Regions from separate parts of the Exiguobacterium sp. LL15 genome, predicted to be linked through region 2. Evidence: a T-box and tRNA genes for the amino acid it is inferred to sense, from the RefSeq annotation. Region 2 holds a T-box; the other regions hold tRNA genes.
What was found. A T-box is a leader RNA that pairs with one kind of tRNA and senses whether it is charged. The one in region 2 lies ahead of argS (arginine--tRNA ligase), so its partner is inferred to be a tRNA-Arg.
Positions count from the first base shown of each region.

Region 1: it has a tRNA-Arg gene. The T-box ahead of argS (arginine--tRNA ligase) is inferred to sense a tRNA for this amino acid. The anticodon was not compared.
Region 3: it has a tRNA-Arg gene. The T-box ahead of argS (arginine--tRNA ligase) is inferred to sense a tRNA for this amino acid. The anticodon was not compared.

Region 1 is NZ_JANFNX010000001.1:659,606-670,512, reverse strand. It holds gene lon (endopeptidase La) at 1-492, opposite strand, end outside; gene clpX (ATP-dependent protease ATP-binding subunit ClpX) at 562-1,827, opposite strand; gene tig (trigger factor) at 2,062-3,354, opposite strand; gene NOM72_RS03240 (hypothetical protein) at 3,465-4,448, opposite strand; gene NOM72_RS03235 (hypothetical protein) at 4,477-5,001, opposite strand; tRNA gene NOM72_RS03230 (tRNA-Arg) at 5,104-5,177, opposite strand; gene NOM72_RS03225 (metallophosphoesterase family protein) at 5,251-5,760, opposite strand; gene NOM72_RS03220 (XTP/dITP diphosphatase) at 5,766-6,359, opposite strand; gene rph (ribonuclease PH) at 6,356-7,111, opposite strand; gene racE (glutamate racemase) at 7,112-7,918, opposite strand; gene NOM72_RS03205 (phosphocarrier protein HPr) at 8,005-8,268, opposite strand; gene NOM72_RS03200 (acyl-CoA thioesterase) at 8,334-8,789, opposite strand; gene sdhB (succinate dehydrogenase iron-sulfur subunit) at 8,846-9,652, opposite strand; gene sdhA (succinate dehydrogenase flavoprotein subunit) at 9,652-10,907, opposite strand, start outside.
Region 2 is NZ_JANFNX010000003.1:50,064-60,970, reverse strand. It holds gene trhO (oxygen-dependent tRNA uridine(34) hydroxylase TrhO) at 1-219, shown strand, start outside; gene NOM72_RS13355 (alpha/beta hydrolase) at 278-1,060, opposite strand; gene NOM72_RS13350 (GGDEF domain-containing protein) at 1,076-2,752, opposite strand; T-box leader at 2,882-3,099, shown strand; gene argS (arginine--tRNA ligase) at 3,160-4,842, shown strand; gene NOM72_RS13340 (hypothetical protein) at 4,873-5,478, shown strand; gene NOM72_RS13335 (metallophosphoesterase family protein) at 5,541-6,134, opposite strand; gene NOM72_RS13330 (carboxymuconolactone decarboxylase family protein) at 6,211-6,624, opposite strand; gene NOM72_RS13325 (LysR family transcriptional regulator) at 6,716-7,594, opposite strand; gene NOM72_RS13320 (3-hydroxybutyrate dehydrogenase) at 7,716-8,501, shown strand; gene NOM72_RS13315 (YajQ family cyclic di-GMP-binding protein) at 8,611-9,105, opposite strand; gene pulA (type I pullulanase) at 9,217-10,907, shown strand, end outside.
Region 3 is NZ_JANFNX010000001.1:403,063-413,969, reverse strand. It holds gene NOM72_RS01945 (phosphoglycerate kinase) at 1-404, opposite strand, end outside; gene gap (type I glyceraldehyde-3-phosphate dehydrogenase) at 526-1,533, opposite strand; gene NOM72_RS01935 (sugar-binding transcriptional regulator) at 1,587-2,615, opposite strand; gene NOM72_RS01930 (glutaredoxin family protein) at 2,731-2,991, opposite strand; gene NOM72_RS01925 (RNA polymerase factor sigma-54) at 2,982-4,124, opposite strand; tRNA gene NOM72_RS01920 (tRNA-Arg) at 4,278-4,353, shown strand; partial or broken gene clpP (ATP-dependent Clp endopeptidase proteolytic subunit ClpP) at 4,536-5,120, shown strand; gene NOM72_RS01910 (hypothetical protein) at 5,242-5,478, opposite strand; gene whiA (DNA-binding protein WhiA) at 5,561-6,517, opposite strand; gene NOM72_RS01900 (gluconeogenesis factor YvcK family protein) at 6,514-7,512, opposite strand; gene rapZ (RNase adapter RapZ) at 7,512-8,381, opposite strand; gene trxB (thioredoxin-disulfide reductase) at 8,493-9,455, opposite strand; gene NOM72_RS01885 (tetratricopeptide repeat protein) at 9,517-10,907, opposite strand, start outside.

The sequences.
Region 1 (10,907 bases), on a different contig from region 2:
CGTGATATAGTCCGTCAATGAATCGAGGCGTTCGTATGTCTCGAACCGGCGACGTTCATCGGTTCCGATTCCTTTAATCCGGGAGACGAGTTGACCAAACTGTTCTTTGATGAGACGAACGAGCGCTTCTTGTTTCGCTCCTTTGATGTCCATCTTCTCGATTGGTTCAATGACAGCTTGATAACCCTCGTCCGTCTCCTCGACGTTTTCAATCCGGACGCGTTCCTTCCCGATGACGCGGACACGGACCGTATCATTCCCGAGTTCACTCATCTTCGCGATTTGAACGAGCGTCCCAACCTGATGCAACCCGTCGACAGACGGCTCTGCTTCTGGATCACGTTGCGTGACGACGACGAGATCGATTTCGTGTTCCTTTGATGCAAGTAAGGCTTTCAAGGATACCGGACGCCCGACATCGATCGTCAATCCGATCAATGGATACGCGACGACACCGCGTAACGGTAAAAGTGGATATTGTTTTTTCTTCATTCGAATTCCTCCTAAACAAAAAGACTCGGAAAGGCGTACAAGTAGCCTCCGAGCCGATTTGTCACGGTGTTACGCCGTTTCTTTTTCTTTCCCATGTTCAATTGTACCATCTTTCAACTCAAGCGTTGGACCGCGTTTACCAGTCAACGTTTCTGCTGTAATGATGACTTTCGCGATGTCTTCACGCGATGGGATTTCGAACATGATATCAAGCATAGTTTCTTCGATGATGGAACGAAGACCACGTGCACCTGTTTTACGTTCGATTGCAAGTTTTGCAATCTCAAGAAGTGCATCTTCCGTGAAGTCGAGTTCGACATCATCAAGTTGAAGCATTTTCTTATATTGTTTCACGAGGGCGTTTTTCGGTTTCGTCAAGATTTGAACGAGTGCCTCTTCATCAAGTGGCTCGAGCGTCGCCATGACCGGCAAACGACCGATGAACTCTGGAATCAAACCGAACTTTTGAAGATCTTCTGGTAATGCAGCTGCCAGAATTTCTTTTTGTGTAAGGTTACGGTTCTCTGAATCGTTTCCGAATCCGATGACTTTTTTACCAAGACGACGTTTGATCGACTGATCGATACCATCGAATGCGCCACCAACGATGAACAAGATGTTCGTCGTATCGATTTGGATGAATTCTTGATGTGGGTGTTTCCGTCCACCTTGTGGCGGTACACTCGCAACCGTTCCTTCCAAAATCTTCAGCAAGGCTTGTTGGACACCCTCACCAGAAACGTCACGTGTAATCGACGGGTTTTCTGATTTACGAGCAATCTTATCGATTTCATCAATGTAGATGATGCCTTTTTCAGCCTTCTCAACATCGTAATCCGCTGCTTGGATGAGTTTCAACAGGATGTTCTCGACGTCTTCACCGACATAACCGGCTTCCGTCAAACTTGTTGCATCTGCAATCGCAAACGGTACGTTCAAGATACGTGCCATCGTTTGGGCAAGAAGTGTCTTACCGCTACCTGTTGGTCCAATCATGACGATGTTCGATTTTGAGAGCTCGACATCATCTGCGCGACCACCAGCATTGATTCGTTTGTAGTGATTGTACATCGCTACAGACAACGATTTCTTCGCTTTCTCTTGACCGATGACATAATCGTCAAGTGTCGTACGAATTTCATGCGGTTTTGGAACATTCTTCAGCTCGACTTCTTCTTCAGTACCGAGTTCTTCCTCTACGATTTCATTGCAGAGTTCGATACACTCGTCGCAAATGTAAACGCCAGGTCCAGCAACAAGTTTGCGTACTTGTTCTTGTGTCTTTCCACAGAAAGAACATTTTAGCTGACCTTTTTCTTCGTTAAATTTAAACATAAAGGTCCACCCCTTTAACGTGGAAATTGTATGGATGCCTGTAGCATCCCGTCTCACGTTTTACTATTTATGATTGTAGCATGAACAAGGAAAGTCTTTCAAATCCTGGACGAACGATTTACAGTTTGATGTTCTGAACCAAGGATTGTTTGTCCTTGTTTGACCTATCGTACAAAAAAATCGACTCCAAGACCAGAAATTGGGCTTGAAGTCGATTGAAAACCATGAAATGGCTTATTTTGCTTTTGCGTTGTCGACGAGAACATCGATAGCTTTACGGAATTGAAGATCGCCTTTAAGCGTTTCAAGACCACCTTGTGGTGCAAGCATCGTTTCAAGTTGATCTGCAGGGATGTTGTAGAGTTCTGACATTGATTGAAGTTCAGTTTGAGTTTCCTCATCTGTTACTTCGATTTTTTCGTCAGCAACGATTTGCTTGAGGACGAGACGTGCTTTAACGCGCTCTTCCGCTTGCTCTTTCATTTCAGAACGCATTGCCTCTTCTGTCGTTCCAGTCAACTGGAAGTACATGTTGAGGTCGATGCCTTGTGATTGAATACGTTGTGTGAACTCTTGAACCATACGCTCGACTTCGTTTTCGACCATGACTTCTGGAAGATCAACTGTCGCGTTTTTCGTAGCCGCTTCGACTAACTCATCGCGCATTGAAGCATCAGCTTCTTGTTTGCGTGTGTTTTCGAGACGCGTACGGATTTTTGTTTTCAACTCGTCGAGTGAAGAAACTTCTTCATCCATTTCTTTTGCGAACTCATCTGTCAATTCAGGGAGCTCTTGTGCTTTAACTTCGTGGATTGTTACTTTGAATGTAACTGGTTTTCCAGCGAGTGATGCTTCGTGGTATTCCTCTGGGAATGTCACTTCAAGATCTTTTTGCTCGCCAGTTTTTAAACCGACCATTTGCTCTTCGAATCCAGGAATGAAGTTTCCAGAACCGATGACGAGTGAGTAGTTCTCAGCAGTTCCGCCGTCGAATTGGTTTTCCCCATCGAAACCTGCGAAGTCGAATACGACTGTATCGCCATTCTCGATGACGCCATCTTCTTTAACGACGAGTTCTGCACCGCGTTCTTGTAATGTTTTGAGTTCAGCGTCGACGTCTTCGTCAGTAACGTTCGTTTCAACTGCTGTGTACTCAAGACCTTTGTACTCACCGAGTGTAGCTTCTGGCTCGATGACGAACGTGATTTTGAATTCGACTGGCTTGCCTTTTTCGAGTGTTTCAACGTCGATGTTCTCAAGCGCGATTGGCTCGATTCCTGATTCGACGACTGCACCTTCGATTGTGTCCTTATAAAGGATATCGAGTGCATCTTGATACAGTGCTTCTTCACCGTACATTTTGTTGAACATTGCGCGTGGCATTTTTCCTTTACGGAAACCAGGTGTGTTCAAAGTCTTAACGACTTTCTTGAACGCTTGGTCTACCGCTTTATCAAATGCTTCAGCAGGCGCTTCATACGTGAGGACGCCGAGGCTACCTGATTGTTTTTCCCATTTTGCAGTCATGCTGAGTCCCTCCAAAATTGTCAATTAGCGTACATGTGTGTACAACAAGTCACATTATAGCACAATCGTTCTGACGATTACCACTGTTGAACGAATCGTTTCCTGATGTCTCAATCGAAGTAAATTTGCTCGAATGCAATGACTTCCGGATAAAGGATATGTGCCGCTCGATATAACCGCTTCGCCAGCGGACTGAGGATACGTTCCGGTTCTTCACGTTCAAATGTCAGACCTGCGAGTTCTTCGCATGCCGCGAGCCACTTCTCCATATCTGATTCGATTCGTTCTCGTTCTTCAAGATGAATCAGTTGATCCGATCGCAAGACGAGCAACGCTCGGAACGGATCCATTCGCTCTAACGTGTGCATCGATGCCAGTAACGCTTGTTGCTCCTGTTGATGTACCAGCAGGATTTCTTCTAACTCTTCACGTGACGAGATCGTCCAGTCTATATCTAAGTGTGGCACATGAATGCTTACCGGATATGGCACGTGATGAAGCACGCTTCCTAATAACTGATCAATGACGAGTAGACTTTGATGTGCTGTCTCTTGCGCCTGAAGGTATTTTTGTGTGATGTATGCAATGAGCTCAGATGTCCGTTCGAATTCCACACCGGTCAATTGGCGCATTTGTTCGACCCAACTGCCGTGTCGCAACACATGCATCAATTCCGTTGCTGCTGTTACCTCACGCTGCGCAACAGGGTTGTTTTGAACTGCCGGCTTTTGTTCGCGAACACGCATCTGTTGTTTGATTTCATCTAATCGAAGCGCGAGCCCATAAGGCAGATACGGTGACGCCGAGCGCAAAGCGAGTTTCATCGGATAACGTTCTCCGAGTTCATAAAGAAAGAGTGCGAGCACTTGCTCGACACCCTCGACTTCAAGAAAACGTTCTGCCACTGTTTCAAATCGTTCACGGTCATGCATTAAGAGTGGTTGAATGACATAGAGCCGGTGTAAGACATCTTCTCCTGTCAATTGGTCAGTCTCTAATTCCATAATCAATTGTTCTTGTTTAGAAGCGGGCAAACGAAGAATCCGCGCTCGTTCTACTTCTAGTTCATATTCCATCCAGCGCGATGTCCCCATATTCCGGCACTCCTTCATATTCAACTTCTTATTTCGTAAATGGATCGAGTAAAGACGTCCAGTTCGTGATCGCTTCTTGAAGTTGTCCCGCCTGCTCGATTCCTAATCGATTCAACGTATCTAATGAGACGTCAGCTTCAAGTAATCGAGCGATATCTTCCGATTGATTCACGTACTGCTCGAGTTTTGCACTTAAATTTTGCAATTCTTGCGGCGGATTTTCAAGTCCCGCTAATCGTTGATCGATTTGATCCAGTTCTTGATTGAACTGATCAATCGTTCCGTTTTCCTTCAACTTTTCGATTTGTTGATCGAGTGCCTGTTCAGGGTTCGCAGATTCACGCGCTGTCGTAGCCGCCTCATTCAAGGAAGCCGACAAATCTGACGTGACTTGTGCTGTATCTTTTGCAATGCCTTGAAGTTCTCCAGCGTAATCGACACTATTTTTTACATCGTTGACTTGTTGTTTTGCATCGTCGACTGTATTTGAAATCTCACTACATCCAGCAAGAAACGTACTTAGCACAAGGACTGCTCCAACTTTCTTCCACATAGCATTCATCCCTTTCGAGTTCATGATACCTTAATTATAATCGAAAATCGGAATAAAAAAAAGAGACCACCCTCGTAAGGGCAGTCTCTATTTTAATTATAGCGTCCCAAGAGGGATTCGAACCCCCGACCGACGGCTTAGAAGGCCGTTGCTCTATCCTGCTGAGCTATTGGGACGTGTCAACACGAATAAACTATACTAGAACAATTCTTTCGTGTCAATCACATTACAAACATTGCAATTATTTTATTACAAAAATGTTCCGTCCAGATGAAGGGCATTTACCGGGTCACCGTTCACATCAAGAAAATCGACAGAATAACGGTTTTGATCCACTTCAAGAATCGCATACGTCTTGTCTGGTCGATGACGTGGCATCCGGATTGAACCTGGATTGATGAATAACACACCGTCCCGATATTCAGCCTTCGCCACATGGGAATGACCATATAAGACGATGTCCGCCTGCTTTTCCTTCGCATGATGCTGTAAGACATCTAGACTGTATTTGACGTCCTGCCGATGCCCGTGGACACAGAGGATGGTATGACCATCCATTTCCGATACGACTTCTTCCGGAAAATCGTGTCCGTAATCGCAATTCCCTCGCACAACACGATATGGATATAATGATTCGATGTCGCGCGTCAATTGGGAGTCCCCACAATGAAATGCCGCATCTACGTCTTGGTGACGTTCGAATATCGTAAGCAGTTCTTGTTCTAGTCCATGACTATCACTAACGATCAACGCTCTCATCTTCATCACACTCCTAAGAAAGTAGTTAAGTCCTGTTCGAGCTTGCGCAATGCATTGCCACGATGACTAATCATCGCTTTTTCTTCTTTCGTCAATTCAGCAGCCGTCTGTCCGCTTTCTGTGACGAACAATGGATCATAACCGAAACCGTTCGAACCCGACGCCTCAAAACCGATTCGCCCTTCCATCGTTCCACGAACCGTCAATGTCTCACCCGTTGGTTTCGCTAGCGCGAGTACACAAACGAAGCGCGCCGTCCGCTCTTCCTCCGGAACACCTTCTAACTTTTCAAGTAGTAGAGCATTGTTCGCCGCATCCGACTTTTCAAGTCCCGCGAAGCGTGCTGAGTAGACGCCGGGAGCGCCATCTAAAGCATCGACTTCAAGACCTGAATCATCAGCAAGTACCGCGTGGCCAAAGTAGGCTGCTGCCTCTGTTGCTTTTAAAAGTGCATTCTCCTCGAATGTCTCACCTGTTTCATCCGTTTCCGGAGCATCGGCGTGATCGAGTAACGACTCGACCGTATAACCGAGACGACCCAGCATGCTTTCAAGTTCCTTCACTTTACCTGCATTGTGTGTTGCGACGATGACCTTCATCTATGTTCCCCCACTTCTTCTCCTACATACCACCAAGAGACACCGAGTGCCTCACGGCCAGCCTCAATCAGTTCCTTAATACCTTTTTCCCCAAGTTCGAGCATTTCGAGCATCTCTTGACGGGAAAATGTCGACTCTTCTCCTGTTGCTTGCATCTCGACGATTTTACCCGATGAGGTCATGACGAGATTGAAGTCGACTTCCGCCGCAGCGTCCTCTTCATAGCATAGATCGAGCAAGACATTCGACTCGACGATTCCAACCGAGATGGCTGCGATGCCCTCTTTGATCGGTGTATCTGTCAGTTTTCCCGCTTGAATCAATTGATCGACTGCTCGGACGAGTGCCAAAAAACCACCAGTGATCGATGCCGTTCGTGTACCGCCATCTGCCTGAATAACGTCACAATCGATCCAAATCGTTCGTTCCCCGAGCTTCTCTAAATCAACGACGGCCCGAAGCGAGCGGCTGATCAGACGTTGGATTTCCATCGTCCGTCCCGTCTGTTTGCCGCGGACGGCTTCTCGTGCGGTCCGCTGAGCCGTCGCACGCGGCAACATCGAATATTCCGCATTGATCCAGCCCTGGCGTTTACCGCGAAGGAACGGTGGCACCTTCTCCTCGACGGTCGCCGTACAGAGGACTTTCGTATCTCCCAGTTCAATCAAGACAGAACCTTCTGCGTGTTTATTGACATCAATCGATAATTGAATAGGACGGAGATGATCCGCCGTTCGTTGGTCTATCCGCATTTAATCTTCCTCCGTTCCAAGCACGATGCGCTCCGCATGGATGGTCTGATCGAGCCAGTCCGTCGCAATCTGATCAAATGAGCGGATATCGCCTGTCGCGTAATAACGATGTTCCGGAATTTGTGTCACATCTGCTGAAATCGTATTGTAATCAAGTAGTGCTGCCACCTCGAGCGCTGTCTCGTCTCCTGAAGAGATTAGCTGGACGCCTGGTCCGATGACCCGTCCAATCACATCTGCTAGAAGCGGGTAATGGGTGCACCCGAGGATCAATGTATCCATATCGTAATTCATCAATGGTCGTAATGTATTGGCAACGACACGTTCGACGTACGCACCATCTGTCTGCATCGACTCGACGAGCGGAACGAATGGCGGGCACGCTAACGATTCGACGACGACTTGCCCTTCGACGTGGCGTAACGCCTTCTCGTAGGAATTACTTGTAATCGTCATCTTCGTTCCAATGACACCGATTCGTTTCGTACGCGTCACCTTAACTGCCGCGCGGGCTCCCGGATCAATGACACCGATGACAGGTATATTTAAACGTTCTCGCGCTTCTTTTAAGACGACAGCCGTGGCTGTGTTACAGGCGATCACGATCAATTTCACATCTTGTTGCACGAGATAATCAATCATCTCCCACGTAAACTCACGAATCTCTTCTTCTGGACGAGGACCATACGGACACCGCAATGTATCCCCGACATAGATGATTCGCTCATGGGGCAACTGTCGCATCAATTCACGTGCGACCGTCAACCCACCGACTCCGGAATCCAGTACTCCAATCGCTCGATTCACTCTTCTCCACCTCTTTCTCTCTTTCCTATGGTAACAAAAAAGGACGACGGTGCAAGACCGGCGTCCGAGAATGTACGATTACAGGATTACTGAGCAAGACCTTCGCTAGTCAGCATATCTGAAAGAGTCGTGATTGCTTCAGAAGCATCGTCACCGTTTGCAACGATTTTGATATCTGAATCTTTCGCGATTCCGAGTGAAAGAACACCCATGATTGACTTCAAGTTGACAGTCTTCCCGTTGTATTCCAAGTTGATGTCTGATTGGAATTTAGAAGCTGTGTTGACGAGCTGAGTAGCCGGACGAGCGTGAATGCCTGAATCCGCGATGACTTTGAATGTTTTTTCCATGATTAAGAAATCTCCCTTCACTAATAACGTACTAGTGAGTCGTTTTCGAATATGTGAACTCATTATCAAATGATAACGGATTCGAATCGATTCTGCAAGGAATTTTTATACGCTTCACTCCATGGGAATGCTTTCCCCGAACGATCGATTTGTACCATAGATGTCCGTCCCGTGAACATCAATTCACCTTGCTCATCAAATGCCGCATAGTGGACGTCACACGATGCACTACCGACATGTACCGGATACGCATAGACAGCGAGACGCGCCCGTGGATAGACTTGGCGAATATAGTTACACTGAGCATCGGCGACGACGATAATGCCGTCTTCTGCAAGCGAATATCCTGTTTCCTCTAACATCAATGTCCGAACGTCTTCAAAATAGACGAACGGTACTCGGTTATTCATATGACCATAGGCATCCGTCTCCGCAAAACGAACAGCGACGTCGAGTCGTGTGCCATGTTTCATCTGTTCAAGCCATGACTCAAGTTCTGGAATATAAGCTGGTACGCGCACAATGAGTTCCTCCTGTCTGAATGAAAAAAGAAGGAGCAAGCTCCTTCTTTGATAAATCATGAACTAACGGCTTCACCTGTTCGTCCTTCGTCACTACCGAAGAACTTTTTGAATGAATGAAGTGTCGTCTGACGGTTCATCGCCGCGATTGAAGTCGTCAGCGGAATCCCTTTCGGACAAACCTCAACACAGTTTTGAGCGTTACCGCACTGCATGATCCCGCCATCTTCCATTAACGCTTCAAGGCGTTCTTCCTTGTGGAAGGCACCTGTCGGATGCGAGTTGAATAGACGAACTTGTGAGATCGATGCTGGTCCGATGAATGTCGAACGATCGTTGACGTTCGGACATGCCTCGAGACACACACCACACGTCATACATTTCGATAACTCATATGCCCATTGACGTTTGTTCTCTGGCATCCGTGGTCCTGGACCTAAGTCGTACGTTCCATCGATCGGGACCCATGCTTTGACTTTCTTCAGCGCATCGAACATGCGTTGACGGTCGACTTGAAGGTCACGAACGATCGGGAACGTCTGCATAGGTTGAAGGCGGATCGGTTGTTCGAGTTTATCAACGAGTGCCGTACACGACTGACGTGGTGTACCGTTGATGACCATCGAACAAGCGCCACAGACTTCTTCTAGACAACCCATGTCCCAGTTGATCGGTGTCGTTTTTTCACCGGCTGCATTCACAGGGTTCCGGCGAATCTCCATTAAAGCAGAGATGACGTTCATGTTCGGACGGTACGGAATTTCAAACGCTTCATCATACGGTTTACCATCAGGTCCATCTTGACGTTGAACGATGAATTGAACCGATTTTTGCGTAGTAGATGATTCGAGTGGTGTCGCCATTATGCTTTCACCTCTTTCTTCGACTTCTTGCTGTAATCGCGTTTCCGTGGTGGAATCAACGACGTGTCGACGTCTTCATAGAAGATTTCCGGATGACCGTTCGTGTAACGTGCCATCGTCGTCTTCAAGAACTGTTCATCATTACGTTCCGGGAAGTCCGGTTTATAGTGCGCTCCGCGACTCTCGTCACGTTTTAAAGCACCGAGCGTGATTGCTTCAGCTAGGTCGAGCATGTGATCGAGCTGACGGATGAACGATGCCCCTTGGTTACTCCAACGTGCTGTATCCGTTGCCGAGATGCGTGTGAAGCGATCGCGGAGTTCCTTGATTTTTGTCAGTGTCTCTTCGAGCTTATCGTTGTACCGGACGACCGTGACGTTATCCGTCATGATTTCTCCAAGCTCACGGTGTATTTGATACGCGTTTTCCGTACCTTCCATTGATAGGATATCGTTGAAGCGGTTGATTTCTTCGATTTTATGCGCTTCGACCACGTCCTCACTCATCTCATGAACCGATGTCTCGAGTTCATTCATATAAGCAATGGCTGATGGTCCAGCGACCATTCCGCCGTATACCGCAGAGAGAAGTGAGTTCGCTCCGAGACGGTTACCACCATGCATCGAATAATCACATTCACCAGCTGCGAACAATCCAGGGATGTTCGTCATTTGATCGTAGTCGACCCATAGTCCACCCATTGAGTAGTGAACAGCAGGGAATATCTTCATTGGTAATTTTCGTGGATCGTCACCGACGAACTTCTCGTAGATTTCAAGGATCCCACCGAGTTTGACGTCAAGTTCTTTTGCGTCTTTATGCGATAGATCCAGATAGACCATGTTCTCCCCGTTGACGCCGAGTTTTTGATTGACACAGACGTCGAAAATCTCACGTGTCGCGATATCCCGTGGAACAAGGTTTCCGTATGCCGGATATTTCTCTTCGAGGAAATACCAAGGCTTACCGTCTTTATACGTCCAGACGCGACCACCCTCACCTCGTGCTGATTCACTCATGAGACGTAACTTATCGTCTCCAGGAATCGCTGTCGGGTGAATTTGGATGAATTCACCGTTCGCATAGATCGCACCTTGACGATAGACAGCAGCTGCAGCTTGTCCTGTGTTGATGACCGAGTTCGTCGATTTTCCGAAGATGACCCCAGGACCACCCGTCGCGAGGATGACAGAATCCGCGGCAAATGCCTCGATTTCCATCGTCCGGAGGTTTTGACAAACTGCTCCACGACAGA
Region 2 (10,907 bases):
CAAGTTCCTGTCAATGCCGTCAATCCTTCTGTCGTCTCAGAATGTTACTACTGTGGAAAACCGGAGACGCGCTACGTTAATTGTGCAAACCCGGAATGTAATCGACAGCACTTCTGCTGTGAAGAATGCGAACCAAAAGTCATGCGTTCGTGTTCCGATGAATGCCGGGAGCATCCGCGCAACCGTTATGAAAAAGAGCAACAAGAAGAATTAGTATAAGGCACGCGTAAAAAGCCGGAGGATTTCTTTAGTAGAAATCGCCCGGCTTTTTGTGTATTCAAGAAGAAGGAAACAAGTAACGCAAAACATCGGGTAAACGTTTCGCCCAGGCCGTTTCATGATGAATCGCTTCCGGGATGATCGTATAGCGACTTTGAGCGAGTTTTTGTTCGACCGCCCGTGCTAATACATCATTTGTGTGTAAATAATCCGTTTCGGTCATCGGACCACTCACTTCTTTTGTGCCGACATCCATATAACAGCGATGAGTGGCAGACAGAGACGGACTACGCTCGATGAATTCAAGGAGTGAGGAGAAGTTTGCCCATCCGGCAGTCGACAGGGCAGCGACGCGCGTGATGACTTCCGGATACGCGAATAATCCATAGAGCGAGATGACGCCACCCATCGAGCTGCCGATCATCGTCGTATCATCAGGACGTGTCGCGTAGTTGGCATCAATGTATGGTTTTAACTCGCGGATGATCCAGTCCATGTAGACCTTACCCTTTCCACCGATCGACGACCGATGTGAAGGATAGGCAGTCCGCATCAATAAAGCTTCATCACTCCAAGGAGCGTAGTCATCGTAACGATCCATTCCGTCTTCTGGACTGTCGATCGCAACGACCATTGCCGGAATCTGTGTCTGTTGTAGCGCAAGATGAATCTCCCAGCCTTTTCCGAACGAGGCGGTTTCTCCACTGAAGACGTTTTGTCCATCGTGCATATAAATCACTGGTAACGCTTCAGAAGGATCCAAATGGGGCGGACGATGAATCCGAATCGTCCGGTGAGTTTGTGATGTCGGTAGCGTCATTTCAATTTCCGTAATCGACAATAGAGTCACGACCTTTCAAAGGTTTGCATAATGCGCGGTACAATTGCGTCCATTGTGTTTTCCGCCGACATAGAGTGCATGGTCGGCTTGACGTAACGATTCTTCGAACGTCCGTTGATATCTTTCCTCCACTGTATCAATTCCGAGGCTGACGGTTAAGGACAGTCGGTGACCATCGACGAGGAAGGGACGATCCATGACCGCATGGCGGACTGTCTCGGCAATCTGGATAGCAGCCTCTTGACTACCATTTCGCAACAGAAGTACGAATTCCTCCCCACCATAACGAGCAGCAAAGACATCATCATATTGCAATTGGATCGCCTGGATACGTCGACCGAGTTCACGAAGGACGAGATCGCCCACTTTATGACCGTACGTATCATTGACACGTTTGAAATGATCGATATCGAACAGGATCACGGAGAGCGGGTAGGAGTCAGCCGCAAATTCCTGCCGACCGTGTTCATAAAAAGCACGGCTATTCGGTAATTCGGTCAAGGCATCGGTCCGACTTTCCGTATAGAGTTGGACCGTTTCACGTGAGCGTTCTAAGACGCGACAAAAGATACGGAGCAAACGAGATAATTCGTCGGCATTTGTCGCATCATAGGCGTCTGCGACTTGATGGAATAGGATGATCGAAACATCGACCTCTCCGCTCGTAATCGAAGGAATCGCTAGCATCGAGTGACGATCGACAGGCAATCCGATCTGAATATCGTTTCCCCAGTCACAACGAAGACCATAGATGATTGGGGTATGCAAATCGTCGGCTGACAAGGAATGAAACAGTGGTAACACGTCGATCGGTTGTTTCGTCCGGATGTTATAGATGACTTGTTTCCGCTGTTGTTGAATCGAGATCCAACCTTCAGAAAACGGCAATAGATGCGGTAAATCGAGGAGCAACGAATCGATCGTCTCGCGCTCGAAGCGGGAAATCAACAAGTGTTCCTTCGCATCATCAAATCGCTTAGCATTATCGTTTGCTTCAAGGGAGTCACCACGCTCTTGCAACAGACGTTTGAACAAAAAGAGAATCAAGACGGAAACTGTAGCCGCGACGAGCGGACTTTCATCGTAGAACCAGATTCCAAGTAGAGCACTTAACATGCTAATCCCGTAGACGAGGGACTGAAGCTTTACGAGACGTTGCCAGTCGTATTTCAAGTAGAGGAAGCGATTGACGAATAGACATTGGAAGTAAGAGACAAGGAAGACGGTGATCAAAAAGCCGATGAAAGGGAGTAAGGCTTTCGTATACGTAAAGTTTGAGCCGATTGGTCCGCCGAGCGCATAATACGCAAAGGCCGGAAGCGAGATGTAGACTAAATCGAACAAGGCGTTGATCGGGTAGAGATAAACGAAACGTTTCCAACGAATCGCTTTTCGGTGAGACATGAATTGAAAGACGAGAATACCGACTTGGCTTAAAATCAAGGCGTACGTTAAACCATAATTGAGGAATAAAAATAAGATGATGCCTTCTTGGAATGTATAGTAAATGCCACCACGACGGACATTATCGAACTGAAACAGGAGAACGAGTCCGAATAAATAAAGAGTGTTGATGATGGAGACAGAAGGATGGAAGGTTGGTGGATGAACGATGCCGATCACTAATAATGTCAAGGCGACGAGACCGAAGACGATCCAGCTCGTCCGGGCTACATGTTGGTAGTAGCGCATGAAACATCCCTCCCCCTGAGAAGTATCTTTTATTCCTATACCCGAATTGTGGAAATTTTGATAAGCCATTTACCAAAAAAATAAGGTTGAGAGAAAAGAAAGAATTGCGTATAATGTGAAAGATATCGAATACAGTCGATGATGAAGAGAGTAACGGTTGATATTCGTCAACTAGCGAATCAGGGAATGGTGGAAGCCTGAGGACGAACCGGTCGTGAAACGCACTTCTGAGACGCTGCCCGATTCCTGATGGAAAAGGCGTAGCCGGGGGAACCCCGTTATCCCCGAACAAGGTGGGTGTCGAGTGACACCAAGAAGAGTGGTACCGCGGTCATTCCGTCTCTTTGCGCGTGGCGCAAGGGGCGTTTTTTATTGCCAAAAAATCAGTGAAGCAGGAGGAAATAAAGATGAGTTATAAAGCGCAGTATGCAGAAGTATTACATCACGTCATGGAAGGTGCCTTATCGGTTGAACAAATCGAACAACTGATCGAGCAACCGAAACATGAAGATCATGGAGATCTGGCATTCCCATGTTTCATGCTCGCTAAAGCATTCCGTAAAGCACCGAACATGATTGCTTCGGAGCTCGCAGAAAAAATTGACGCGCCGTTGTTCTCGAACGTTCAAGCTGTTGGTCCTTACATCAACGTCTTCTTGAACCGGGAAGTCGTCTCGCAAGAAATCGTCAACCAAGTCCTGACGGAGCAAGAGGCGTTCGGATCAAGTGAAGCGAATGGAAAAACGATCGTCACTGATTTTTCATCACCAAACATCGCGAAACCCTTCTCGATGGGGCACTTGCGTTCGACGGTCATCGGGAACGCGCTCAACCAAATCTCACGTAAAAAAGGGTACGACGTCGTCGGTGTCAACCACTTAGGGGACTGGGGAACACAGTTCGGGAAATTGATGGTGGCTTACACGATGTGGGGTGAGGAAGAAGCGGTCCGTGCAGAACCAATCAAGGAATTGTTGAAATTATACGTCCGGTTCCACGAAGAAGCGGAAACAAATCCGGCACTTGAGGATGAAGGACGTCTCTGGTTCAAAAAACTCGAACAAGGTGATGAGCAGGCAACGACGCTTTGGACGTGGTTCCGTGAAGTCTCACTCGTCGAGTTTAACCGTGTCTATGAGATGCTCGGTGTTAAATTCGATAGCTTGAACGGAGAAGCCTTCTACAACGATAAGATGCAACACGTCATCGATTTGCTTGAAGAAAAAGATCTCCTCGTCGAATCAGAAGGGGCAATGGTCGTCGACCTCGAAGCAGAAGGTATGCCACCTGCTTTGATTAAAAAGAAAGATGGCGCAACGCTTTATGCGACACGTGACTTAGCAGCTGCTGTCTATCGTCTCGAAACGTACCGCTTTGAGCAAGCGTTCTACGTCGTCGGTGGGGAACAAGCGCTTCACTTCAAGCAATTGTTCGCAGTCTTGAAGAAACTTGGATTTGAGAACGTCGACGGAATGCACCATGTGCCGTTCGGTCTGATCATGAAGGACGGAAAGAAAATGTCGACGCGTAAAGGTCGGATCGTCTTACTTGAAGAAGTACTACAAGAAGCGATCGACGTTGCGAAGCAAAACATCGCGGAAAAAAATCCGAACTTAGCGAATGCCGAAGCCACGGCTCGTCAAGTCGGTGTCGGCGCCGTCATCTTCCACGACTTGAAGAACGAACGGATGAACAACATCGAGTTCGATCTTGAGCAGATGTTGAAATTCGAAGGCGAAACAGGACCGTATGTCCAGTACACGAATGCCCGTGCGCACTCGTTGCTCCGTAAAGGTGGCTATGATGGCACACCATTCGCTGGTAGTGCCGATGATCATGCATGGGGTGTCGTCTCGATGCTAAACCAATTCTCGACGGTCATCGATCGCGCGTTCACACGTCGCGAGCCATCAATCATCAGCCGCTACGTCTTAGATCTTGCACAAAGCTTCAATAAATACTACGGACACGTCCGTGTTCTCGAAGATGACGCAGCAAAACAATCGCGTCTTGCACTCGTCAAGTCGGTCACGATCGTCTTGACAGAGGGTCTTCGTTTACTCGGTGTCGGCGCTCCAGAAGAAATGTAAGACCAATCCACGAATAAGAAGAGGTAGATTATGAAGACTGAGACGAAAGAACGATTACAGCAAGCTGCTTCACAGATGAAGCAGGAGCCTTTGGCAGAAACGGTCGCCTTTATGGCTGATTTTCACGGGAAAGTCGCTGCTTGGTTACCGGGAGAGTCTGTCGATTTCGTTCACGATTTCGTGACGGCGCCGGAAGCCGATTTGATTGCTCCGATTGAAGGAGACGCATTACGGACGAAAGATAATTTTGAATTCTTCATGCGTAAGAAACAGACACGAAAAAAACTGGGTGAACTGTTGACGCTTTGGAAGTCGGCACGTACGACAGAGACGTTGAGTCAAATCGATGCGATCGGATTGAAAAAATGGCTCGCTCGTAATGAATTCCGTTCGGAAGACAAACCATGGGATTATTTGAACCGTCTGCATGTTCTCCTGTTCCTTGATTTGATGACGACGATCATCGATGATCATCGATTGACGAGTCTGCATGAGCAACTTGTCGGTACGACACCAGTCCCGACGAGCTTCGTACGTCGTCAAGGGGATGTCCGTCAAGTCATCGAAACATTCGCGGAAGAGACGAACTTCACACAAGTGGATGTCGTCAAGGCATCGCTTGTCCGTTATCTCTGATCAATAAGATGCATGAACAAAAGCCGTCGAGCCCTGTGCCCGACGGCTTTTGTCGTATCCTCTTACTTCGCCTGATAGAATACGATCGTTTGTTGCTCTGAATCGTAAAGACACCATTCTCGTTCGAAGACGACGGGACCCAGATTGACGGCATATCGTTTTCCTTTGATGGATAAAGTTTGACCTAGTGGGCTCGATTTGGCGATACCATTTCGAAACAAACCTCTGATATGACTATGACCAAAAAAGAGTAACGGTTCGCGTTGTTGTGACAGGTCGGGTAGAAAATCCCGCGACCAACTGAGTTGATCTCCATGAATCAATAACGCCCCCTCGATCCGTTGTTTTCGAGGGCAATCGCGTAATGCATCGATGACAGGAGACAGATGTGGTGGAACGAGAGACAGGATGCGCTCTTCTTGATTACCCAGTAACGTCTTAAAATCAATCAGCTCTATAAAATCATCATCGAGCGTCACGACGAGGGAGAGCGATTCGAAAGAATAGCGCTTCGCTCGCTTTTTACCGACATGGCATTCATGAACATCACCGAGACAAAACAAATGCGCATCGGGAGCGATCCGCCGTATGTCAGCTAGGACAGCCGCTGTGTCGGCTACTGAACTGTGAAGATCCGCAAAAAGGGCATAACGCATGATCGACCACTCCTTTGTTAAGGAGATACCCGAAAATGCGTCATGCCCATCTTTTTTCAATTAAGTCGTGCCTATCTTATTCTGTTTCGACTGTGACGCCACGTTCTGCGAAGACGACTTTTGCGACTTCGAGTGCGTTCAAGACACGTGGGAATCCAGTGTAAGGAACAAGATGCATGATAGCTTCAACGATTTCGTTGCCTGTTAAACCAGCTGTCAATCCAGTATTGATGTGGAGAGCGAGCTGTGGTTCTGTACCTTGTGTGACGAGAGAAGCAATCGTCACGATTGCGCGGTCACGGTTGACGAGACCATCGCGGCTGTAAACTTCACCGTATGCGAAATCCGTAATCCACTCACCGACTGCTGGAGCGATATCTTTCAGGGATTCAGAGATTTTGTCATGCGTCGATTGTGCAGCGTTTGCGTCTGTGAATTCGCTGAGTTTTTTAACGCCTGTTTCGTGACGTGATTCAAAATGAGTTGCCATGGTAAAGGACTTCCTTTCTTTTTTAACGATGTTCTCATCGTAAAGGAAGAATTCCCATTCTACAAATACATGGTTTTTATGAAAGGTATGCTTATTTGGAATACATATCGCTGACGAATTGAATCCATTTCCGCGTCACGTACGATTGGTAGCGACCGGTCGGGACGGCGATTCCTAAGTGCCACGGGACTCGTGTTTCAAGTGGGATCGTTTTGACGCCACGAATCGAAAAGCGATCCGCGATCGAACGCGGCAGGACGGTCACGGTATTTCCTTCTGCGACAAGTAAACATAAGAAGTCCCACTGCGAGCTCACCCGAGACACGTTAGGCGTAAATCCGGCATCTTGGCAGGCGTTCAAGACAACATCGTGGAGCGAGAACGTTTCGTTGAACAAGACGAACGGCATGTCGGAAACTTCTTCTAACGCAATCATCGACCGATCAGCGAGTGGATGATCACTCGGTAAGAATAAATGGAGTTCTTCTTCAATGAAAGGGTGTGTCGTTAAATGCTCATCCGAAGGCAGCACCGTTGCGATCAAATCGACTTCACCGGCGACGACCGCTTTTTCTAACGCATGTCCACCGGCTTCGATTAATTCGATTTGAATCATCGGATACATCTCTTCGAAGCGACGCAGTAGACCTGGGAAAAACAGCGAACCAATTAGTGGGGGTACGCCGAGACGAATCGTTCCCTTCGTCAGATGCATGACATCATAGAGATGAGAAGGCAGATCAGATAACTGTCGCAGAATCTTTTCACCTTCAATCAATAAGGTCTCGCCGGCATCCGTCAGGACGATTTGTCGTTTGCTCCGGTCGAACAATTCCATCTCAAGTTCTTCTTCTAAGTGACGGACCATTTTACTAAGCGTCGGTTGCGTGACGTGGAGATGTTCAGCGGCACGAGTGAAGCTTTTGAAGCGTGCCACTTCCGTAAAGTATTCCAGTTGGCGGAAATCCATCAGTATTCTCCTATTCTTTTGAGTTATAGATGTCATAACAAGTATTCATTTTTATTATTCTTTCAATCAGCGTACAGTAAAGAGACCGAACACGTAAAGATAAAGAAAGAAGGAATCCATCATGATGAAACAACTCGAAGGAAAAGTCGCGTTAATTACAGGAGCAGCAAGCGGAATCGGTCTTGAGATCGCTGAAGAATTCGCTCAAGAAGGTGCGAAGGTCGTCATCGTCGATCTTCAGGAAGAAGCTGCAAAACGCTCTGCTGAAACGCTTCGTGAAAAAGGCTTCGATGCGTTTGCTGTCGCAGGTGATGTGACAAGTGAAGAGGCAATCAAATCAAGTATCGATCAGACGGTCGCACATTACGGAACGATTGATATCGTCATCAACAACGCGGGAATGCAACACGTCTCACCAATCGAAGAGTTCTCGACTGAGAAATTCGACTTGCTTCAAAGCATCATGCTTCGTGCACCATTCCTCTATACGAAATATGTCTTCCCGATCATGAAAAAACAAGGCTCTGGACGGATCTTGAACATGTCATCGATCAACGGATTGATTGGTTTTGCAGGGAAAGCTGCTTATAACAGTGCGAAACACGGCGTCATCGGTTTAACGAAAGTCGCAGCATTAGAAGGGGCAACTTCGGGTATCACGGTCAACGCGATTTGCCCAGGATATGTCGATACACCACTCGTCCAAAACCAATTGTCTTCGCTCGCTGAAACACGGAATGTACCGCTCGAACGTGTACTAGAAGAGGTCATCTATCCACTTGTTCCGCAACAACGGTTACTCCAAGTCAAAGAAATCGCGGATTACGCTATTTTCCTTGCAAGTGACAAAGCGGCAGGTGTCACGGGTCAAGCTGTCGTTCTCGATGGTGGTTATACAGCGCAGTAAGCAACGATATAAATGAAGGGAGGTACTTTTTGGATACAATCCAGAAAGCACCTCCCTTTTTTGTTTGATGGACTGAACAAAAACGTTCAGCTAATTTGACGTGAGTGGATTAACGGAAGTTAATGAACTGAACATCGACCGATAACGGAAGTTCACGAACGATTTGCATGACTTGTTGCAAGTCGTCACGTGATTTACCTGTGACACGGATTTGATCATCTTGGATTTGTGTCTTCACTTTTAATTTCGATTCCTTGACGGCATTGTTGATCTTTTTCGCATCGTCACGATCAATTCCGCTCTTAAGGATGACACGTTGGCGAACCGTATTCCCAGCAGCCTGTTCGACTTTTTCGTACTGCAGGTTTTTGGTCGGGACTTCGCGCTTGATCAATTTTGCTGTTAAGACATCTTTGACTTGATCGAGTTTGAAATCGTCATCTGAGATTAGAATCAAATCCTCTTTTTCGAGCTTCATGTCGCTCTTTGAACCTTTGAAGTCGAAGCGGTTCGTGATTTCCTTCAATGCGATCTGGACGGCGTTCTTGACTTCCTCGATGTTGATTTGTGACACGATATCAAATGAATTATCTTTTGCTGCCATGTTAATCTCCCCTTTCATTCCACTCTCTATTTTAGAGAGGAATACCGGAAGCGTCCACTGCTTTGAAATTTTGTTATAATAAAAACCATGAAATGAAAGGGGTGCTTAGCTTTGAAACAAACAGCAGACATGTTGACGCTCACACCGCAAGAACTGGATGAGCGATTTGCCTATAGTGGAAATGATTTAGGAGCGACCTTCTCAGAGACGGCGATTCGCGTGCGCTTATGGGCGCCGACGGCAGAACGTGTCGTGATTCGTCTCTACAAGACACTACGCGCACGAAAAGTCGAAGAGGTCGAGATGATGGCAGGCGAACGGGGAACGTACGTCGTTGAACTCGATCGAGCAGCATATGAAGGTTATTTCTATACGTTTCAAGCGAGCATCAACGGACAAAGAGTCGAGGCGGTCGATCCGTATGCGAAAGCCGTCGGAACGAACGGAAAACGCGGTGCGTTAATTGACCCGACAAGTGTGACACCCGAACGATGGATCGAAGAACGCCCACTGTTCCATTCTTCGCAAGACGCAGTTGTGTATGAATTACATGTACGCGATGCAACGAGTCATCCGGCTAGTGGTGTCGTCGCACGTGGTACGTTCGCTGGGCTGACGGAAGCAGGGACACGGACACCAAATGGCGGATTGACAGGACTTGATTATTTAGCGGATCTTGGTGTGACGCATGTCCAGTTACTGCCGATCTATGATTTTGGCTCAGTCAATGAGACAGCGCCGAACGACCCGGATAACTATAACTGGGGGTATGATCCGGTGAACTACTTTGCGCCGGAAGGTTCGTACTCATCGAATCCAGATGATCCACGAACGCGGATCCTTGAGTTAAAGCAATTAGTACAAGCGTTACATGATCGCGGGATCCGTGTCATCATGGACGTCGTCTTCAATCATACGTATGATGCAGCAACGGTTCCGCTCGGTCAATTCGTTCCTGGCTACTTCTATCGTCAAGAGGCGGATGGTAGCTTGTCAAACGGTAGTTTCTGTGGGAATGATACCGCATCTGAACGTCTGATGATGCGGAAGTTCATTCTCGATTGTGTGACGTACTGGGCGAAAGAGTACCATCTGGATGGTTTCCGATTCGATTTGATGGGACTGCATGATGTCGAGACGATGAATCAGGTACGTCATGCACTTGATCGGATCGATCCATCGATTCTGATCATCGGTGAAGGCTGGGATCTCGATACGCCACTTGATCCGCAAGAAAAAGCGAACTATTTCAACGCACCGAAGATGCCAGGAATCGCTCACTTCAATAACGGTTTACGGGACGGGGTCAAAGGCGACGTCCAAACGCCGGAAGACCGCGGTTTCATCAGTGGGGCATTCGACCGGACGAGTGAAGTCAAACGGGGAATCGCCGGTAACGTCTCTTCACAAGGATTTGCCGATGAGCCAAATCAGGTTGTCTCGTATGTCGAAGCGCACGATGATTTGACGATTTGGGATAAGTTAACGGTGTCTCGCCCTGAGGATACGGAAGAGACTCGTCGGAAACGGCAAATGCTCGCAAATGCCATCATCTTGACGGGGCAAGGCATTCCGTTCCTCCATGCCGGACAAGAGTTCTTCCGGACGAAGGACGGAATTCGTGACAGCTTCAATGCCGGAGAGGTCGTCAATCGTCTCGATTATGAACGGGCGGAAACAGAGCGTCCGGCCGTCGAGTACGTCAAAGGATTGATTGCCCTCCGTCGTCAGTATCCGATGTTTCGTCTCGCAAACGCAGCGATGATCAAGAAGCATCTTCGTTTCCTCGAAGAAGGGGAAGG
Region 3 (10,907 bases), on a different contig from region 2:
GCGAATCCTTTAGCGAGCTCTTCGTCGTTTTTCGTTTCACCAGGGTAGAAGCGAACGTTCTCTAAGACGACGACATCGCCGTTTTCGAGTTTGCTGACTGCTTCTTCTGCAACTGGACCGTATGCTTCTTCAACGAGCTTGATGTCTTTACCAAGCAATTCGCTGAGGCGTGCTACGACTGGTGCAAGTGAGAACTCAGGGTTCTTTTCGCCTTTTGGACGACCCATGTGGCTAGCGAGAATGACTTTTGCTCCGCCGTCGATCAAGTGTTTGATCGTTGGGAGTGCAGCACGGATCCGTGTGTCATCCGTGATTTTACCGTCTTCCAACGGTACGTTGAAATCCACGCGTGTAAATACGCGTTTTCCTTGTACATCGATGTCGCGAATCGATTTCTTATTCATACATTCGTCCTCCGTCTCTTACGTATAGTGAGGGGCGAATGCCCCTCCCGCTTTTTTCCGCAATAAGAGCGGAGACTGATATCGTTTCCGCTCTTATTCAATTGCTATTTAATTGCTCGAATTACTTAGCGATTTCTGCGAAGTGTTTGAGTGTACGAACGAGTTGGCTAGTGTAAGACATTTCGTTGTCATACCAAGCAACTGTTTTAACGAGTTGTTTGTCGCCGACTGTCATGACTTTAGTTTGTGTTGCATCGAAGAGTGATCCGTAAGAGATACCAACGATGTCAGAAGAAACGATTTCGTCTTCAGTGTAACCGTAAGACTCGTTAGCAGCTGCTTTCATTGCTGCGTTGACTTCTTCTACAGAAACTTTTTTGTCGAGTACAGTTACGAGCTCAGTGAGTGAACCTGTAGCGACTGGTACACGTTGTGCAGATCCATCAAGTTTACCTTGAAGTTCTGGAAGAACGAGACCGATTGCTTTTGCAGCACCAGTTGAGTTTGGAACGATGTTTGCTGCTGCCGCACGTGCACGACGGAAGTCACCTTTAGGGTGTGGAGCGTCGAGTGTGTTTTGGTCACCAGTGTAAGCGTGGATCGTAGTCATGAGACCTTCAACGATTCCGAACTGATCTTGGAGAACTTTAGCCATTGGCGCGAGACAGTTTGTAGTACAAGAAGCACCAGAGATAACTGTTTCAGTTCCGTCAAGGATTTCGTGGTTCGTGTTGAAGACGACTGTTTTCATGTCGCCAGTTGCAGGTGCAGAGATAACGACTTTTTTAGCGCCAGCTTTTAAGTGAAGCTCAGCTTTTTCTTTGTCTGTGAAGAAACCAGTACATTCGAGAACGATGTCAACACCGAGCTCGCCCCATGGGAGTTCTTCTGGGTTGCGGTTAGCAAGTGTTTTGATTTCTTTACCGTTGACGAGGAAGTAACCGTCGTGTACTTCAACTTCGCCGTCGAAACGACCTTGAGTCGTATCATATTTGAGAAGGTGCGCAAGCATTTTAGTGTCTGTAAGGTCGTTGATCGCGACTACTTCGATTCCATCGAATTGAAGAATTTGACGAAGTGCCAAACGTCCGATACGTCCAAATCCGTTAATACCAACTTTTACTGCCATGATAATTTTCCTCCTTTTAATGTAAAGCGAGTTATCTATTATTCAAAAGGGGGTTACCCTTTCAAAATCGAAGCTGCTGCGCCTTCATCCGTAATCAGGATGATGTCTGGCGACTGTTTGACATAGGCGTTGATCGCTTCTGCCTTCGAATGACCACCTGCGACGACGATGACGTGTTCGACTTGCTTCAAGTCAGCCAGTTGAAGACCAACTGTCTTGACCCGGTGCACGATGTTCCCGTCTCGGTCGAAGTAATATCCGAATGCTTCCGCTACTGCCTGTTCATGTTCCAGTCGGGTTAGGAGATCCTCAGACGCGCGACGACGTTTTGCCATCGTTTTCGCCTCACCAATTCCATGTACCACGATTGAAGCACCTTTAATCATTTGAAGCACATTTTTTATGCTCGGCTCTTCGATCATCTTGACGAACGTCTCTGTACTGACCATGTCCGGGATGTGAAGCAGATGATAATCACTTTGAGCGCGTGATGCCATCCGTGAGCATACTGTGTTCGCTTGTAATTCGAGCGTTTCTCCCAGTCCTCCGCGTGCCGGAACGAACGTCATTGGACGGTGTTCCTTGTCTGGCGACATCATCGCCGCGACGGATGCCATCGTTGTACCGCCTGTGACAGCGATCGTATTGTGATGGTCTGAAGAAAGCTCTCGTTTGAGACGTGCGACGGTTGCCCGCCCCATGTCTCGCTGTACCCAGAAGGTTTCATCGGAATCACCCGGTACGATGACGACGTCACGTACTCCGAGTCTCTCTTTCAAGGCTTTCGCCATGTCTGAGATCCCTGCGAGTTCTCCCATGATGCTGTGCATGCTGCGAAGAACATTTCGTCCTTCATCCGTCAAGGACATCCCCTGCGTCGCGACCTCTAGGAGGTCTTGCTGCTTCAAGAAGTCGACTTCCCGCCGTAAGACGCGTTCCGTCAAGCCAAGGCTCGTCGCAAGCGTACGTCGTCCGATCGGTTGCATCAGTCGTACATAATGAAGGATGTCGTAGCGTGTCTGCATTTCTTCGATCAGATCAGGCACGATTCGTTTTTGGATCTGGACTAACTGCCGAATCATGTATTTCCCTCTCCTCTCAAGTAGCTGGACGCTTTCTGTCCCGCATGTCATAACGTGTCCCACTTGGTACACCGTTATCATAACAGTCCATTTCTCGCCTTGCAAGTCTCGTTTCTCAAGTTTTTTGAAGTAAGCGGTTTCTTATCGTTTCCGTCTCGAATTTGCCATAACTCCAGATTTCCTCGTCATGCATGACGACCGGAATCTCGTATAAGAATCGTAGACTGAGCGCTTCATCCTGATCGATGTTGACTTCCTCGAACGTCCATTCCGGAAACTCATCGAGTACGAAGTCGAGTAAGATGGCGGCCTCTTCACATAGCGTACATCCCGGACGTGAATAGAGTGTTAAGTGTCTGTGTCGTTTTAATCCCATTCTGATTGCGCCTTCCTTTGCTGCATCGTTTTTTTCGTTAAACCAAGCGCTGCCCGGTACTTCGCGACCGTCCGCCTTGCGACTGTCAGACCGTCTTCTTGCAGACGATCCGTCAATTGCTGATCACTTAACGGACGATCGCTGTATTGAATGTATTCGGCGATCCGCCGTTTAATCAAAAAACTCGAATCTCCGGTTGTCGTCCGTGAGACGAACAAGTCTTCTAGAGCAACGAGACCATGGACCGTCTCGACGTACTTCGCAGCAATCGCTCGACCAATCGTTGACGGATGATGCCCCGTCGCCTCAGCGACTTGTTTTTTCGTCAATGGCTCAAGATGCAGTTCTCCTTTGAACCAGCGTTCTTGTCGCTCAAGCAAAACTGAGAGGATGGCATGCATCGTGACACGGCGTCGTTCGTACGCGCGCAAAAAAGGCGTTGCCTCTTTTAGTTCGAGCCACGTCTGATCCGTATCGAGTGTCATCCAATCGATCTGAAGTTTTCCATCTAACAGGTGAATCCGTGCTTCTGCCATGACCAGTCGTTCTTCTTTAGGAAGATCCGGTGTCCGGCTCAGGCGTGTCAATCGTTTTCGCAACCGCGCTCGATCCGCCTCACTGTACTGAGCGAATACCTGACTCGCCGGTTCATGTCGCAACCGATCCGTTAGTCCGATCAATTCCGTGTCGTCTAGCTCGATTGCCTGTAACCATTGGCACTCGCGCTCCGAGCGGGCAGCGATGCCGACCGGTTGACATTGTTGTAAGAGTGTCCGTGCTTCTGTAATCGTTGCGACATCGGTCGAGAAGGATGCAGCGAGCTGCTCGTCCGACGTCCGTAATAAACCGTCCGCTTCTAAATACACGATGAGTTGTTCCGCCATATATCCTATTTCCTGTCTGACTGATTCTAAACGTATTTGTGCAAGAAGCTCGTCTTCATAGGATGCCATATTACCTGCCATCTGCTCGACCTCTAGCGAAACCTGATTCGGGTAATGACGATGCAACCGTCGTTTCAACCGTCGCCATTCCTCCTCGAGCTCTGCCACCGGTTGCTCAAGCACATGTAATTGATACTGTTGTGACGCCGATAACGTCATCTGTTGCGTCTGTTCCTGGCGTTGATCCATCGATTCCCCTCCCTCACTTCTTATTATAGAAGAAACGTTTTAAGAAACGTGCTCTGAACCCCTTTTGAGTCGCCGGAGAAAAGAAAAGTCCTGCTTCCCTATTGCTTTTCTGAAAAAATGTCGCTATACTATTAATTGTTCAGTACATCAGATGCACCCGTAGCTCAGGGGATAGAGCACTGGTTTCCGGTACCAGGTGTCGGGAGTTCGAATCTCTCCGGGTGTACCATTTATTCAACTACAAGGCAATGCCAGCAATGGCGTTGCCTTTTTTCTATATTGATATGTTTCATTTGCCCTTGTAATGGAAAAATACCTAAAAGTCGCATCGTATCTTTTGACCAATATTGACCAAAGGATTATGATAAGGATAAGTCGAATAGGAAGCTACATACCAACTATAAGGAGGCAAAGACTATGTTAATTCCAACAGTCATCGAACAAACAAACCGCGGGGAACGTGCTTACGATATCTACTCACGTTTGCTAAAAGACCGCATCATTCTTCTCGGGAGCGCGATTGACGACAACGTCGCCAACTCAGTCGTTGCCCAACTTCTGTTCTTAGCAGCAGAAGATCCAGATAAAGAAATCTCGCTTTACATCAACAGCCCAGGTGGTTCGATCACTGCCGGTATGGCGATTTACGATACAATGAACTTCATCAAGCCACAAGTCTCAACGATTTGTATCGGTATGGCAGCATCGATGGGTGCGTTCTTGCTCCAAGCAGGCGCAAAAGGAAAACGTTTCGCGTTACCAAACGCTGAAATCATGATCCACCAACCGCTCGGTGGTACACAAGGTCAAGCATCGGATATCAAAATCCATGCGGAACGTATCATCAAAATGCGTGAGCACCTCAACAAAATCATGGCTGAAAACACAGGACAACCACTTGAAGTCATTGAACGCGATACAGAGCGTGACAACTTCATGTCAGCACAAGCTGCTGCTGATTACGGTCTCATCGACCGCGTCATGGAACGTGCATAAGTCACCCAGAGTGTCTCCTTCGGGAGGCACTTTTTTTGTATCTGCAGGAAAGCGAACTCTTCTCTATTCATCTGTATACAACAAAAAACCTCCCGTTCCTTGTAGAACGAGAGGTCGATGATCAGTCAATCAAGTCTGTGATGTCTGAAACGATGTCGTGGTTTTCACGAATCAGCGAGTAGATTGCGTTCGCATGTGGCGAAAGCTCTTCTTCCGCTTGTAATTGTTTCAGGAATAAAGATGTTGCGAATGCAACGAGTGTGCTTTTCGGTACACCGATTGATTTTGCTTTTTTCGTTAATACTTCGTCAAACTTCGCGTCTACAGTGAGCGAAATACGTTTCTTTTCGTTAGCCATTTCAAAAACTCCTTAATTCGAACATTTAGTTGCATCGACTATATATTATAGTAGACTATGGTTCATCTCGCAAGCGACCCTCTTATAAGGCCCCTGTCATCGACTCTCCATTCCGTACTTTTTCAGCGATTTGATCAATCTTCCGCAACCGGTGATTGATTCCTGATTTTGAGATGGAGCCGCTTTCGACCATCTCCCCGAGTTCTTGTAACGTGACATCTTGATGTGTGACGCGCAAGATCGCGATCTCTTTCAACTTATCCGGTAAGACATCGAGCCCGACCGTCCGCTCAAGGAACTTGATGTTCTCGACTTGGCGTAATGCCGCACCGACCGTCTTGTTGAGGTTCGCTGTCTCACAGTTGACGAGACGGTTGACCGAGTTACGCATGTCTTTTAAGATACGGACGTCCTCGAACCGTAGCATCGATTGTGTCGCATCAACGAGCTTGAGGAAATCGGAAATCTTCTCGCTCTCCTTGATGTAGAGGATGTGTCCCTTTTTCCGTTCGATCGCTTTCGCATTCAAATCAAAGACGTTCGATAGACCACGGAGCGCTGCATTATGTTCCTCATATAAGCTAAAAATCTCTAAGTGATACGACGACGTCGCCGGATTGTTGAGCGAACCACCGGCGAGGAACGCTCCTCGTAAATACGCGCGTGCCTTCCGTTCATCGTTTAAGATCGTATCACTGATTGAACGAATCATCGTGAATCCTTCTCCAAGGATTCCGAGGTCTTGCAAAATCTTGTCCGCCTGTTGCTTAACACGGACGATGTAGACATTATTCTTTTTCAGACGCATTTTCTTCCGCACGAGCAGATCGAGATGGACTCCGTATGCTTTTTTCAACAGCGAATAGATCCGGCGAGCAATCGAAGCATTCTCGGTCGAGATATCGAGTGTCAGACCACGTCCGAGACCGAACGAGATCGCACCGTTCATCCGTGCGAGCGCCGCAAGTTCCGCCTTCATCTCATGATCGGTGATCGGAATCTGCGTTAATTCTTTTTTGACTTCTGAGGCAAAGCTCATGTCAGCTCCTCCTTCCCTTCGAGTTGACGCATCCGACGAATCGATAGTACTTTTCGCATGACGAGGCTAGCGACCGCATCTGAGTCATGGCGAATGAAATGATGATTGTAGTCGACAATATCATCTGCCAGCACTTCAACGCCTGCGAGCTCGAATTGTTTTTCATTATAGGTGACAATGTCGGCATGATCCTTTCGATACTTTTTCAAGTAACCGGCATCGATCGACTCATTATTGACGATGATCGTATCGACGACGCCTTGACCGAGAAAACGTTCGAGCGTCGATAAATGCTCGTTGGCTGTAAATGCTGTCGTCTCGCCTGGTTGTGTCATGACGTTACAAATATAGACGACTGGCGCCAGTGATTGCTGAATTGCTTCGCGGATCTCATCAATCAAGACGTTCGGGATGATACTCGTATAGAGACTACCCGGACCAAGGACGATCACATCAGCATCGAGAATCGCTTGAATCGCTTCCGGTACCGGACGGACGTCTTGTTCTTCAAGGAAGATCCGTTCAATCTTCTTACCGACCGTTGGAATCAGTGACTCTCCTTTAACGATCGTCCCGTCCTCAAATTCGGCACATAACGTGATCGTCCGTTCCGTCGCCGGATAGACTTTTCCTTCTGCGTTCAACAATTGTCCCATGACACCAATCGCTTCGACGAACGAACCGTTACAGAGTTGTGTCGCTGCCGTCAGCATCAAGTTGCCGAGCGAATGCCCATGCAATCCTTCGCCGGTCTCAAACCGGTACTGCATGATTCGGTCCATCAAGGTTTCCGATTTCGACAAGGCGACGATGACATTGCGAATATCGCCTGGTGGCAACATATTAAACTCCGTCCGCAGACGACCAGAACTGCCGCCGTCATCCGCGACCGTAACGATCGCTGTAATGTCGAGCGGGTAATGCTTCAGTCCACGAAGAAGCGTTGAGAGTCCTGTCCCGCCACCGATGGCGACGACTTTACGTTCCCATTTCATCACTTCTCCTCCTTCGCATGCACATAATCCCGGTGATTCGTCTCGATGTGATACTGCGTCGCGAATTCCTTGCTGATGGCTTCCGCAAACGTGATCGACCGGTGTTTCCCGCCTGTACAGCCGAGGGCGATCACGAGTTGCGACTTTCCTTCCCGCTCATATTGCGGAATCAAGAACTCGAGTAGATCAACGAGTTTTTTATAAAACAGCTTCGCTTCCGGCCACTGCATGACGTAGGACGCGACTTCCTCATCGAGTCCTGTCTTTGGACGCAGTTCCGGAATGTAGAACGGGTTCGGTAAGAACCGGAGGTCAAAGACAAGATCGGCATCAAGCGGTAAGCCATGTTTGAAGCCAAACGACATGACATTGACCGTAAATGGAATCCGCTCTCCTGTCGTAAACTCTTTCAACAAACGCTCTTTTAAGGCAAGCGGTTTGATGTCACTCGTATCGATCAGCATTTGTGCTTTATCACGGAACCCTTCGAGCAACGTCCGCTCACGTTCAATTCCGATCAGTGGTGAGTCAGTCGGTGCAAGCGGATGGGAACGACGCGATTCTTTGTAACGGCGTACGAGAACATCGTTACGCGCATCGAGATAGAGCATCCGCGTTTGTAAGTTCGTCTTTTTCAAATCCTCATAAACGACAAAAAAACTATCAATGAAATCACGCGCACGTGTATCGATGGCAACGGCGATTTTAGGACGCACTTGTCCGATGACTTCGATGAGCTGTGGCAATAGCGTCGGTGGTAGATTGTCGACACAGAAATAGCCTAAATCCTCAAAGCTGTTCATTGCGACTGTCTTACCAGCCCCACTCATACCCGTAATGATGACAAGTTGCGGTTGATTCTGTTCCATCTTTTCGCCCTCCAGACAACAGTTCCGTGTGTATTTTTCGCTTCTTTCTCAGTATATCATAAAAAAAGAGCCAGCCTCACTGAAGGTACCTTCAATGAAACTGGTTCGTTATTACGCGTGTGAGGATTCTTGGAGTTCTTCAAGTAACGCTTCGATGAAGTGTTGCGCGTTTTGCGCGGCAATCGAACCATCGTTTGTCGCTGTAACGACTTGACGCAATGTTTTTTCACGAACGTCACCAGCAGCAAAAATCCCTTTGATGTTCGTTTCCATCGCTTCGTTTGTCACGACGTAGCCTTGGTCGTTCAAGATACCGAGATCTTGTACGTAACCAGTAATCGGGTTCATCCCGATGTAGATGAAGACCCCATCGATCGGATGCGTCGTCACATCAGCTGTTTTTGTATTGATCAGCTCGATACCGCCGACTTTCCCGTCTTGTTCGTTGATCTGTTTAACCGTATGGTTCCAGATGAAGTCGATTTTCGGATTGTCGAACGCACGTTTTTGAAGAATCTTTTGAGCGCGGAGCTCATCACGACGGTGTACGATCGTGACTTTTTTCGCGAAGCGCGTCAAGTAGACGCCTTCTTCTACTGCAGAGTCGCCCCCACCGATGACGAAGAGTTCTTTTTCTTTAAAGAACGCGCCATCACAGACGGCACAGTACGAGACACCGCGACCGCCGAGCTCTTCTTCACCCGGTACACCGATTTTTTTATATTGTGCACCAGACGCGATGATGATTGCCCGTGCGTAATAATCTTTGTTGTGTGCATGAATTGTTTTGTATGCTTTACCGTCTTCGATGCTTCGAACATCTCCGTACGCATATTCTGCGCCGAATGCTTTCGAGTGGTCGAACATTTTTTGCGAGAGATCGGGTCCGAGGATGCTATCGTATCCTGGGTAGTTCTCGATATCTTCTGTGTTCGCCATTTGACCGCCCGGAATCCCGCGTTCGATCATCAATGTCGAAAGGTTCGCACGTGATGCATAAAGTGCGGCTGTCATCCCAGCAGGTCCTGCCCCGATGATGATGACGTCATAAATTTTTTGTTCTGTTTCCGCCATGATTCCACCCCATTTATCGTAATCGTTGTAGTTTGAGTATAGGTGAGAATCGCCTAAACGTCTAACACTTTGCTTGTAGCGGTGCCAACATCCGTTCATGTGTCCGGATCATCGATGCGACGTGATCGAACGAACAATCGACGAGTGATGCACATTCCTCGATCAACATCCCGTCCCGTAAATCATGGAACAGATAAAGCAGTGATGCAGCAGATGCTTCAATCGAATCGAACGATTCCCCGCTTAAGACGAGCTGTGCGAAGCGTTCATAAAAATCCCCTTCGAGACTCATCCGTTCTTCGTCTGAAACGAACCGTTCCGCAAGACGGATCGTCTGCAATGCCCGGTGAATGCGTTCATCCACGACATCAGTCCGTCCTTCCATCTCGATGACAATCTGTTCCGTCAATAAGAGGACGTCTTCCTGCTCTGTCACTTCTGGCATCATCGACAATGCAAGCCGTGCTTCAGCATCGTTCAGTTTGCCAAGGAGAAGTGCCGTAAAGATCCGCGAGACATCATCTTCCGTCTTCAGCGCTTGGATGAGTGCCGAGCGAAACTGCAGGTTGTGCCGAATGTCATACGTATCCGTCTCTTCCTTTAACGCTTGTGCTTCGTCCGACTTCAAGAAAGCGGCTGCTTCTTCGACGCGTCCTGTTTTATAGGCAGAGATTGATAACCAGTGCCCAAAGAGTGGATCTCCCCGGTAACCGCGACGCTCGAGCAACTTCAACTCTTCATAGGCGATATCGTATCGTCCGATGATCGCAAGCGTTGATGCGACCTTATAACGTGTCTCAAGGTGCACGGAACGGACGTGTTCGAGTTGACGAGAGAGACGATGCGCCTCTTCGTCCTGACCCATCTCGTGTAACAAGACGAGCGTGTTACAGAGGGCATGCAAATTCCCCGGATTCCCTTCAAGGACCCGTTCAAGGGAAGCGAATGCCTGATCATTCTCTCCTAAATAGAACTCGACGATCGCGAGGTTGTTGTAGGCAGGCCAGAACGTCGGGTACTGGGCAATCAGTCCCGTCAACGTCTCCTGTGCCGCGAACAGCATCCCTTTATCGATCTGGCGTTGTGCCTGACCGTGCAGACGAATCAATTCATCCTCTTCGTCGTCTTCCATCTCTTGTTCGAGATCAATCAGTTCCACGAGTGCGGCCGATGCCTCCGCGTGTTTGCCGTTTGGTGCTTGCTCTAAATATTCCATCGCATGTTGTCGCGCTTCTTCGTAAAGTGAGACGTGTGCGTAGTTATTCGCTAAATAAAAGAGTGCTTCCGTATTTGATGCGTCGAGTGCGCGTACTTGTTTCAAGACATCATTCGCATGATTGATTTCTCCTGTCTCGAATAAGACACGGGCATAACGGAGCAAATAACGGATGTCCGCTGGCTGAAGTGTCGTCGCCTCATCTAAATGATAGACGGCTTCGTCCAGTCGCCCTT